3 regions of the Bacillus sp. 1A genome follow, and region 1 is predicted to be linked to each of the others. Evidence: a T-box and tRNA genes for the amino acid it is inferred to sense, from the RefSeq annotation. Region 1 holds a T-box; the other regions hold tRNA genes.
The links. A T-box is a leader RNA that pairs with one kind of tRNA and senses whether it is charged. The one in region 1 lies ahead of alaS (alanine--tRNA ligase), so its partner is inferred to be a tRNA-Ala.
Positions count from the first base shown of each region.

Region 2: it has a tRNA-Ala gene. The T-box ahead of alaS (alanine--tRNA ligase) is inferred to sense a tRNA for this amino acid. The anticodon was not compared.
Region 3: it has a tRNA-Ala gene. The T-box ahead of alaS (alanine--tRNA ligase) is inferred to sense a tRNA for this amino acid. The anticodon was not compared.

Region 1 is NZ_JBQYLZ010000001.1:2,196,472-2,199,711, forward strand. Features, by position in the region: gene ACUN0F_RS11050 (AI-2E family transporter) at 18-1,085, shown strand; gene ACUN0F_RS11055 (PH domain-containing protein) at 1,124-1,468, opposite strand; T-box leader at 1,680-1,899, shown strand; gene alaS (alanine--tRNA ligase) at 1,940-3,240, shown strand, end outside.
Region 2 is NZ_JBQYLZ010000001.1:5,831,217-5,834,456, forward strand. Features, by position in the region: gene ACUN0F_RS29885 (DUF3965 domain-containing protein) at 1-235, opposite strand, end outside; gene ACUN0F_RS29890 (CBS domain-containing protein) at 530-949, opposite strand; tRNA gene ACUN0F_RS29895 (tRNA-Glu) at 1,080-1,151, opposite strand; tRNA gene ACUN0F_RS29900 (tRNA-Asn) at 1,153-1,227, opposite strand; tRNA gene ACUN0F_RS29905 (tRNA-Ile) at 1,236-1,312, opposite strand; tRNA gene ACUN0F_RS29910 (tRNA-Trp) at 1,324-1,394, opposite strand; tRNA gene ACUN0F_RS29915 (tRNA-Thr) at 1,401-1,473, opposite strand; tRNA gene ACUN0F_RS29920 (tRNA-Phe) at 1,483-1,558, opposite strand; tRNA gene ACUN0F_RS29925 (tRNA-Asp) at 1,567-1,642, opposite strand; tRNA gene ACUN0F_RS29930 (tRNA-Met) at 1,646-1,722, opposite strand; tRNA gene ACUN0F_RS29935 (tRNA-Ser) at 1,746-1,838, opposite strand; tRNA gene ACUN0F_RS29940 (tRNA-Ser) at 1,897-1,989, opposite strand; tRNA gene ACUN0F_RS29945 (tRNA-Ala) at 2,010-2,082, opposite strand; tRNA gene ACUN0F_RS29950 (tRNA-Pro) at 2,098-2,171, opposite strand; tRNA gene ACUN0F_RS29955 (tRNA-Arg) at 2,182-2,255, opposite strand; tRNA gene ACUN0F_RS29960 (tRNA-Leu) at 2,259-2,347, opposite strand; tRNA gene ACUN0F_RS29965 (tRNA-Gly) at 2,364-2,438, opposite strand; tRNA gene ACUN0F_RS29970 (tRNA-Leu) at 2,468-2,548, opposite strand; tRNA gene ACUN0F_RS29975 (tRNA-Lys) at 2,563-2,638, opposite strand; tRNA gene ACUN0F_RS29980 (tRNA-Gln) at 2,643-2,717, opposite strand; tRNA gene ACUN0F_RS29985 (tRNA-Tyr) at 2,729-2,812, opposite strand; tRNA gene ACUN0F_RS29990 (tRNA-Val) at 2,821-2,896, opposite strand; rRNA gene rrf (5S ribosomal RNA) at 2,902-3,017, opposite strand; rRNA gene ACUN0F_RS30000 (23S ribosomal RNA) at 3,119-3,240, opposite strand, start outside.
Region 3 is NZ_JBQYLZ010000001.1:1,680,236-1,683,475, forward strand. Features, by position in the region: rRNA gene ACUN0F_RS08385 (23S ribosomal RNA) at 1-399, shown strand, start outside; rRNA gene rrf (5S ribosomal RNA) at 501-616, shown strand; tRNA gene ACUN0F_RS08395 (tRNA-Val) at 621-696, shown strand; tRNA gene ACUN0F_RS08400 (tRNA-Thr) at 701-776, shown strand; tRNA gene ACUN0F_RS08405 (tRNA-His) at 787-862, shown strand; tRNA gene ACUN0F_RS08410 (tRNA-Leu) at 886-966, shown strand; tRNA gene ACUN0F_RS08415 (tRNA-Gly) at 996-1,070, shown strand; tRNA gene ACUN0F_RS08420 (tRNA-Leu) at 1,087-1,175, shown strand; tRNA gene ACUN0F_RS08425 (tRNA-Arg) at 1,179-1,252, shown strand; tRNA gene ACUN0F_RS08430 (tRNA-Pro) at 1,263-1,336, shown strand; tRNA gene ACUN0F_RS08435 (tRNA-Ala) at 1,351-1,423, shown strand; tRNA gene ACUN0F_RS08440 (tRNA-Met) at 1,444-1,520, shown strand; tRNA gene ACUN0F_RS08445 (tRNA-Ile) at 1,525-1,601, shown strand; tRNA gene ACUN0F_RS08450 (tRNA-Ser) at 1,619-1,711, shown strand; tRNA gene ACUN0F_RS08455 (tRNA-Met) at 1,738-1,814, shown strand; tRNA gene ACUN0F_RS08460 (tRNA-Asp) at 1,818-1,893, shown strand; tRNA gene ACUN0F_RS08465 (tRNA-Phe) at 1,908-1,983, shown strand; tRNA gene ACUN0F_RS08470 (tRNA-Thr) at 1,998-2,073, shown strand; tRNA gene ACUN0F_RS08475 (tRNA-Lys) at 2,084-2,159, shown strand; tRNA gene ACUN0F_RS08480 (tRNA-Gly) at 2,173-2,243, shown strand; tRNA gene ACUN0F_RS08485 (tRNA-Ile) at 2,254-2,330, shown strand; tRNA gene ACUN0F_RS08490 (tRNA-Asn) at 2,338-2,412, shown strand; tRNA gene ACUN0F_RS08495 (tRNA-Ser) at 2,419-2,509, shown strand; tRNA gene ACUN0F_RS08500 (tRNA-Glu) at 2,515-2,586, shown strand; partial or broken gene ACUN0F_RS08505 (IS4 family transposase) at 2,698-2,862, opposite strand.

The sequences.
Region 1 (3,240 bases):
TGGAGGAGGTTTTTCGTGTGAAGAATCTTAAAATCATTTGGATATATCGTTTAGGGTTATTGTTACTTGTGTTTCTTTGTTTACTTGTCTTTTTAAAAATTAAGCCGCTATGGGCACCGATTATTTTTGCATTTAAAGTGGCAATTACACCGTTTCTTATTGCATGCTTTATTGCGTATTTATTGCATCCTTTAATTGAAAAAATTCATAAAGAAGGGATGCCACGTACACTTGCTATTTTGCTTATTTACATCCTTTTCTTTGGCGGAATTGGTTATGGGATTTATAAAGGAACGCCAGTTGTTATTAAACAGTTACAAGAGATTAATGAACAATTTCCGCAGTTTACAAAAATGTATGATTCTTGGATGGATGGCGTCACAGAACAAACAGCAAATTTCCCATCATTTATTCATGAAAAGGTGAAACAAATTTTTGATGGTGTAGAAACGAAGATACAATCACTTTTAAATAAAGTGATGAGTACGGCTCGTGGCGTACTGGATTCGTTGCTTATTATTTTTTTAATACCGTTCATTGTATTTTACATATTAAAAGATTACGGTGAATTTTATCACATCTTTTGGAAACTAGTCCCAAGTAAGTGGCGTAGTACAGGGCAAATGCTGGCGAAAGAAATTGATAAGTCACTCGGAAGTTATATTCGAGGACAGTTATTTGTTTGCTTAGTATTAGGGGGAGTATCTGTTCTTTCCTTTTGGTTTATCGGTATGAAATATCCATTATTACTCGGCATTATTATTGGGGTAACGGATATAATCCCGTACTTCGGTCCTATTTTAGGGGCGATTCCGACATTGATGATTGCGGCGACGGTATCAACGAGTTTACTCATTAAGGCGGGAATTACGATTGCCATTTTGCAATTTTTGGAAAGTAACATTTTATCACCTTACATCGTTGGTAAGTCACTTCGTATGCATCCTGTTATTATTATGCTTGCATTACTAGTTGGAGGAGAGATAGCTGGGATTGTAGGATTACTAATATCAGTTCCAATTTTAGCGGTTATTCGTACAGTGATTGTTCATGTAAGACCTCTTTGGAAAAAAGAAGATGTGTAATATGAAAGCCCTCTACTTATAAAAGTAGAGGGCTTTCATTATTTAGAGAGTTGCTCGTGTATTTGTTGAACGAGAGAGCTTACATCATTTGTTTGAATATGCTTTATTTTTTTCCATTCATTATCGTACATAAATATAATTTGATTGCTGAAAAGCCGCTTTTGCTCTTTTAGATTAGAAATGTTTGCAAAAGAGTACTCTTCAAATATTGGGTTCTTACTTACATCTGGTCCATAAAAGAAGAGCCGTTTGTTCGTTAAAATTAACAGTCCTGGTCTTGCAACGGAACGATAAATAAATATATCTAATGAACATGCAGTGTAAAATAATATCGTTTCGTCAGTCGTTAATATGTTTTTAGCCTTGTTCAATAAAGTTGTCATTTTGCTCGCTTCTTTATTATTAATAATTTAATTATAACAAAAAAATAATATTCTGAAAAAAATATAGAGGTAGTACAATTTATTAATAAATGCATAATATATTGAAAGGCTGTTAAGAATGAATAGTAGAATAACTATGGTTAATGCAATATAAATGATTATCTACATTGACAAACTTAAGAGAATTCTATTATATTTAGTCATATAATACATTAAATCAATGACGGAAAAAGTACGTTACAGTCCATTTATAGAGAGAAGCTTCCATATGGCTGAAAGAAGCTTTAAATGAAGGGTAACAGAAAGCTAATCCTGAGAGCAGCTAATCACTGCCGTCTTGCCACGTTACGGCACCATGAGGTGATGAATTGATTGTTATAATAATCAATTCATAATTAGGGTGGTATCGCGAGTTAACTCTCGTCCCTTTTATAGGGGCGGGAGTTTTTTATATTTAAGGAGGAAAATACAATGAAACAACTAACAGGCGCACAAATTCGTCAAATGTTTTTAGACTTTTTCCAAGAAAAAGGACATGCAGTAGAGCCTAGTGCATCACTAGTTCCGCATGAAGATCCATCTCTGTTATGGATTAACAGTGGTGTAGCGACATTAAAAAAATATTTTGATGGACGTGTAATCCCGCAAAATCCACGTATTACAAATGCCCAAAAATCAATTCGTACAAACGATATTGAAAACGTAGGGAAAACAGCTCGTCACCATACATTCTTTGAAATGTTAGGAAACTTCTCAATCGGTGATTACTTTAAAGAAGAAGCAATTACTTGGGCTTGGGAATTCTTAACGAGCGACAAATGGATCGGATTCGATAAAGAATTACTATCAGTTACAATCCATCCAGAAGATGAAGAAGCATTCACAATTTGGAATGAAAAAATGGGTGTTCCAAAAGAGCGCATCATCCGTTTAGAAGAAAACTTCTGGGATATCGGTGAAGGCCCAAGCGGACCGAATACAGAGATTTTCTATGACCGCGGAGAAGCTTATGGTAATGACTTTAGTGACCCAGAATTATATCCAGGCGGAGAAAACGAGCGTTACTTAGAAGTATGGAACCTTGTATTCTCTCAATTTAACCATAATCCAGACGGTTCATATACACCGCTTCCTAAGAAAAACATCGATACAGGGATGGGTCTAGAGCGTATGACATCTATCGTTCAAGATGTACCTACAAACTTTGATACAGACTTATTCATGCCGATGATTGGCGCAACAGAATCAATTTCTGGTGAGAAGTATCGTAATGGTGACTTAGAAAAAGATATGGCGTTTAAAGTAATTGCTGACCATATCCGTACAGTAACATTTGCTGTAGGTGATGGTGCTCTTCCATCTAACGAAGGCCGTGGTTATGTATTACGTCGTTTATTACGCCGCGCGGTTCGTTATTCGAAGAAATTAAACATCAACCGTCCATTCATGTTTGAATTAGTGCCGGTTGTTGGAGAAGTAATGAAAGACTTCTACCCAGAAGTACTTGAAAAGAAAGATTTCATAGCAAAAGTTGTGAAAAACGAAGAAGAGCGTTTCCATGAAACACTTCATGATGGGGAAGCAATTTTAGCTGAAGTTATCACAAAAGCAAAAGAAGAAAAAACAACTGTTATTTCTGGAGTAGATGCGTTCCGTCTATATGACACATATGGTTTCCCGATTGAATTAACAGAAGAATATGCAGAAGAAGCTGGTATGACAGTTGATCAGGAAGGCTTTGAAAGTGAAATGGAAAAACAACGTGAGCGCGC
Region 2 (3,240 bases), 3.6 Mb from region 1:
CATCTTTATGAAACTGTGGTAAATTTTTTGCTTTATCCATTCCATATACGATAAATGCCGCTAAATTTTCTTCTTTATAAAATTCTTTTTCTTTCCACACTAATATAGTTCTTTCTTTCCCTTCACCTTTCGGATGACAAGGTACAAGTAAAGAAAATAATTCAGCGAAATTATTTGGTTCTATATATGTATCTGTAACCAAATTCCAATTTGGATCGCGCTGTACAGCCCTCATATAATTCCCCTTCCCTTTTGTCTACATAGGAAATATTAATCCATTATTACATCATTAACAATGAATATTGTTATATTCGAAATCTATCATAATACTTATATCTATCAGTATATCATTTTTTCTCTTATTTAAAATTAAGAATGACAAATTTAAATAAACTGTTGAAATTACTAACTGTATACTTATTATATAATGGCTCAGATACATCATGCTAACATATTAGCTTAACCCTATATACTAGAATAATGTATCTGATGTTTATACGTAACTTATTCCACTAATTAAAGTCTCACTTCATTCCGTATGCTCTGATATTTCACTTAAAGCAAATCCCGCTTGATCATCTGCCGATTCTTTTATAGCTAAATCTCCTAGTGCTAACATCCCAACGAGTTGACCACTCTCAACTACTGGCAATCGTCTAATTTGATACTGTGCCATTAACTCTGTAGCCTTTTCAATAGGTTCATCTGGAGAAACTGAAACAATGTTTGTTGTCATTACATTTGTAATTTTATTAGATCCAGGATGTTTCTCAGCAATCCCACGAACAACTAAATCTCGGTCCGTAACAAGCCCAACAACTTGCTCATTTTCAACAACTGGAATCAATCCAATCGATTCTTCTTTCATCTTTACAGCAGCCTCATATACATTGTCTAGCGGTGTACAATGTACAACATCAGTACTCATAAAGTCTCTCACTCGTGTCATTTTTGTCTCCTCCTTTTTATACATACCATAGCTTTTCCTAAATCCCTTTATTTATTTCAGGAAAATCAGTTGATAAAGGAGGATTCCACAAAATAAAAAAGAGTCAGCATATTGCTGACTCTTTTTTTTATGACCCGTACGGGATTCGAACCCGTGTTACCGCCGTGAAAGGGCGGTGTCTTAACCACTTGACCAACGGGCCATGGCTCCGCAGGTAGGACTCGAACCTACGACCGATCGGTTAACAGCCGATAGCTCTACCACTGAGCTACTGCGGAATAATATATGGTGGGCCTAAATGGACTCGAACCATCGACCTCACGCTTATCAGGCGTGCGCTCTAACCAGCTGAGCTATAGGCCCATACACTTTTACAGGGGCAGTAGGAATCGAACCCACACTGGAGGTTTTGGAGACCTCAGTTCTACCTTTAAACTATGCCCCTAAAGGATGCCGACTAGAGGACTTGAACCCCCAACCTACTGATTACAAGTCAGTTGCTCTACCAATTGAGCTAAGTCGGCATAAAAAAATGGTGGCTCGGGACGGAATCGAACCGCCGACACGAGGATTTTCAGTCCTCTGCTCTACCGACTGAGCTACCGAGCCAACATAAATGGCGGTCCCGACCGGGGTCGAACCGGCGATCTCCTGCGTGACAGGCAGGCATGTTAACCACTACACCACGGGACCATTTGGTTGCGGGGACAGGATTTGAACCTGCGACCTTCGGGTTATGAGCCCGACGAGCTACCGTGCTGCTCCACCCCACGACAATATAATGTTTTTTAAAAAATGGAGGAGGTAGAGGGATTCGAACCCCCGCGCGACTCTCGCCGCCTGTCGGTTTTCAAGACCGATCCCTTCAGCCGAACTTGGGTATACCTCCATGAAGGAAAAAATAAAAATTTTATTATTATATGTATCTAAACCATTTAAAAAGAAAATGGAGGAGGTAGAGGGATTCGAACCCCCGCGCGATTCTCACCGCCTGTCGGTTTTCAAGACCGATCCCTTCAGCCGAACTTGGGTATACCTCCGAGACATATAATAAATAAAGTGGAGCCTAGCGGGATCGAACCGCTGACCTCCTGCGTGCAAGGCAGGCGCTCTCCCAGCTGAGCTAAGGCCCCATGTTTTTGGGAATATCGGGAAGACAGGATTTGAACCTGCGACCCCCTGGTCCCAAACCAGGTGCTCTACCAAGCTGAGCCACTTCCCGTTAATAAAAGCGCGCCCGAGAGGAGTCGAACCCCTAACCTCTTGATCCGTAGTCAAACGCTCTATCCAATTGAGCTACGGGCGCATATGGTGCCGAGGGCGGGGGTCGAACCCGCACGGTGGTCACCCACCGCAGGATTTTAAGTCCTGTGCGTCTGCCTGTTCCGCCACCCCGGCATGTCATATTGAAAATTGGAGCGGAAGACGGGATTCGAACCCGCGACCCCAACCTTGGCAAGGTTGTATTCTACCACTGAACTACTTCCGCAAGACATGTTTGAGTTATTTTATTAAAAGTGCGGGTGAAGGGAGTCGAACCCCCACGCCAAAGGCGCTAGATCCTAAGTCTAGTGCGTCTGCCAATTCCGCCACACCCGCATATTTTGTTAAAATGGTGAGCCATGAAGGATTCGAACCTTCGACCCTCTGATTAAAAGTCAGATGCTCTACCAACTGAGCTAATGGCTCTTAATGGCTGGGCTAGCTGGATTCGAACCAGCGCATGACGGAGTCAAAGTCCGTTGCCTTACCGCTTGGCTATAGCCCATTAATTAAGAATGGTGGAGGGGGGCAGATTCGAACTGCCGAACCCGAAGGAGCGGATTTACAGTCCGCCGCGTTTAGCCACTTCGCTACCCCTCCGACATATATGGTGGAGGATGACGGGATCGAACCGCCGACCCCCTGCTTGTAAGGCAGGTGCTCTCCCAGCTGAGCTAATCCTCCATTTTGCCTGGCAACGTCCTACTCTCACAGGGACAAGGTCCCAACTACCATCGGCGCTAGAGAGCTTAACTTCCGTGTTCGGTATGGGAACGGGTGTGACCTCTCTGCCATCATTACCAGACTATATTCATTTAAGACAAGAATCATTTTAACTTATTTAACTTTTAAAGTCAACAAGTTTTTTATATTCTTTCAAAACTAGATAACATTGCTTCATATTATATGGTTAAGTCCTCGATCTATTAGTATTCGTCAGCTCCACATGTCACCATGCTTCCACCTCGAACCTATCAACCTGATCATCTTTCAGGGATCTTACTAGCTTACGCTATGGGAAATCTCAT
Region 3 (3,240 bases), 520 kb from region 1:
CGATGTCGGCTCATCGCATCCTGGGGCTGTAGTCGGTCCCAAGGGTTGGGCTGTTCGCCCATTAAAGCGGTACGCGAGCTGGGTTCAGAACGTCGTGAGACAGTTCGGTCCCTATCCGTCGTGGGCGTAGGAAATTTGAGAGGAGCTGTCCTTAGTACGAGAGGACCGGGATGGACGCACCGCTGGTGTACCAGTTGTTCTGCCAAGGGCATAGCTGGGTAGCTATGTGCGGAAGGGATAAGTGCTGAAAGCATCTAAGCATGAAGCCCCCCTCAAGATGAGATTTCCCATAGCGTAAGCTAGTAAGATCCCTGAAAGATGATCAGGTTGATAGGTTCGAGGTGGAAGCATGGTGACATGTGGAGCTGACGAATACTAATAGATCGAGGACTTAACCATATAATATGAAGCAATGTTATCTAGTTTTGAAAGAATATAAAAAACTTGTTGACTTTAAAAGTCAAATAAGTTACAATGATTCTTGTCTTAAATGAATACAGTCTGGTAATAATGGCAGAGAGGTCACACCCGTTCCCATACCGAACACGGAAGTTAAGCTCTCTAGCGCCGATGGTAGTTGGGACCTTGTCCCTGTGAGAGTAGGACGTTGCCAGGCAAATGGAGGATTAGCTCAGCTGGGAGAGCACCTGCCTTACAAGCAGGGGGTCGGCGGTTCGATCCCGTCATCCTCCACCATTTAGCCGACTTAGCTCAATTGGTAGAGCAACTGACTTGTAATCAGTAGGTTGGGGGTTCAAGTCCTCTAGTCGGCACCAGAAAATCATGGCGGTTGTGGCGAAGTGGTTAACGCACCGGATTGTGGCTCCGGCATTCGTGGGTTCGATTCCCATCAGTCGCCCCATTTTTTCTTTGAATAATTAATATGCGGGTGTGGCGGAATTGGCAGACGCACTAGACTTAGGATCTAGCGCCTTTGGCGTGGGGGTTCGACTCCCTTCACCCGCACTTTTAATAAAATAACTCATACATGTCTTGCGGAAGTAGTTCAGTGGTAGAATACAACCTTGCCAAGGTTGGGGTCGCGGGTTCGAATCCCGTCTTCCGCTCCAATTTTCAATATGACATGCCGGGGTGGCGGAACAGGCAGACGCACAGGACTTAAAATCCTGCGGTGGGTGACCACCGTGCGGGTTCGACCCCCGCCCTCGGCACCATATGCGCCCGTAGCTCAATTGGATAGAGCGTTTGACTACGGATCAAGAGGTTAGGGGTTCGACTCCTCTCGGGCGCGCTTTTATTAACGGGAAGTGGCTCAGCTTGGTAGAGCACCTGGTTTGGGACCAGGGGGTCGCAGGTTCAAATCCTGTCTTCCCGATTTTCCAAAAACATGGGGCCTTAGCTCAGCTGGGAGAGCGCCTGCCTTGCACGCAGGAGGTCAGCGGTTCGATCCCGCTAGGCTCCACTTATTTTAATATCTTTTATGGCGGTGTAGCTCAGCTGGCTAGAGCGTACGGTTCATACCCGTGAGGTCGGGGGTTCGATCCCCTCCGCCGCTACCATAAAGGACCTTTAGCTCAGCTGGTTAGAGCAGACGGCTCATAACCGTCCGGTCGTAGGTTCGAGTCCTACAAGGTCCACCACTAAAGCTTTATATCTCGGAGGTATACCCAAGTTCGGCTGAAGGGATCGGTCTTGAAAACCGACAGGCGGCGAGAGTCGCGCGGGGGTTCGAATCCCTCTACCTCCTCCATTTTTTCTAAATTAATATTTTATCATCGCGGGGTGGAGCAGCACGGTAGCTCGTCGGGCTCATAACCCGAAGGTCGCAGGTTCAAATCCTGTCCCCGCAACCAAATGGTCCCGTGGTGTAGTGGTTAACATGCCTGCCTGTCACGCAGGAGATCGCCGGTTCGACCCCGGTCGGGACCGCCATTTTTTTACATAAAGGCTCGGTAGCTCAGTCGGTAGAGCAGAGGACTGAAAATCCTCGTGTCGGCGGTTCGATTCCGTCCCGAGCCACCATTTTGAAGTCGCAAGCCGACTTAGCTCAACTGGTAGAGCAACTGACTTGTAATCAGTAGGTTGGGGGTTCAAGTCCTCTAGTCGGCACCACTTTCAAAATGAGCCATTAGCTCAGTTGGTAGAGCATCTGACTTTTAATCAGAGGGTCGAAGGTTCGAATCCTTCATGGCTCACCATTTACAATTTAATGCGGGTGTAGTTTAGTGGTAAAACAAGAGCCTTCCAAGCTCTGGTCGAGAGTTCGATTCTCTTCACCCGCTTTTCAATTATGGGCCTATAGCTCAGCTGGTTAGAGCGCACGCCTGATAAGCGTGAGGTCGATGGTTCGAGTCCATTTAGGCCCACCATAATTATTCCGCAGTAGCTCAGTGGTAGAGCTATCGGCTGTTAACCGATCGGTCGTAGGTTCGAGTCCTACCTGCGGAGCCATATTATAGAGAAGTACCCAAGTGGCTCAAGGGGCTCCCCTGCTAAGGGAGTAGATCGCGAACGCGGTGCGAGGGTTCGAATCCCTTCTTCTCTGCCAGAATTGGCCCGTTGGTCAAGTGGTTAAGACACCGCCCTTTCACGGCGGTAACACGGGTTCGAATCCCGTACGGGTCATACTAAAAGAGATAGCATAATCTGCTATCTCTTTTTTGTTGTGTAAAAGTGGACTTTTGATAGTCTGCTTTTTTATGCAATAGAAGAAATATGAAGTATTCGCTGTTGCAGTGGGGTACATAGAGAGCCGTAAATACAATCATGTTGTTTATTTGGACCTGTATGAATATGAAGGAACTATCTATCTAACAAATGATACTCAAGTTGAACTTTTACCCCAGCTGTATGGCTGTAGCCTCCTACACTTGGAGAAACCGATGAAAATACATCCGGGAGCTACTGTGGAAAATAAATAATATATAGAAGAAGCTGTCTCTCAATAGGGGTGATCTACTGGAGACAGCTTTTTTTATGTTGTCATTATTGTCGAGTTTTGTCGGTAAGTCGATATTCCTTGTCGAATCGTTGATATATTTTGAGTTACGGTAGATATATTCTAAAAATCGTTGATATATGAAAATAATCGCCGATATAATTTCACTTACCGACAAAAACGTAAGAAAATCCCTTTCACAATCTAAAGAAAACGCCTCCATTGAAATGGATTCCACACCTATTCCATCAACTTTACACTCTATGTGAAAAAGTTCACAAATAGGTCATAATTTGTGAAGTAATTCACAATAATACGTGCTACAATATGAATGTAAAGAA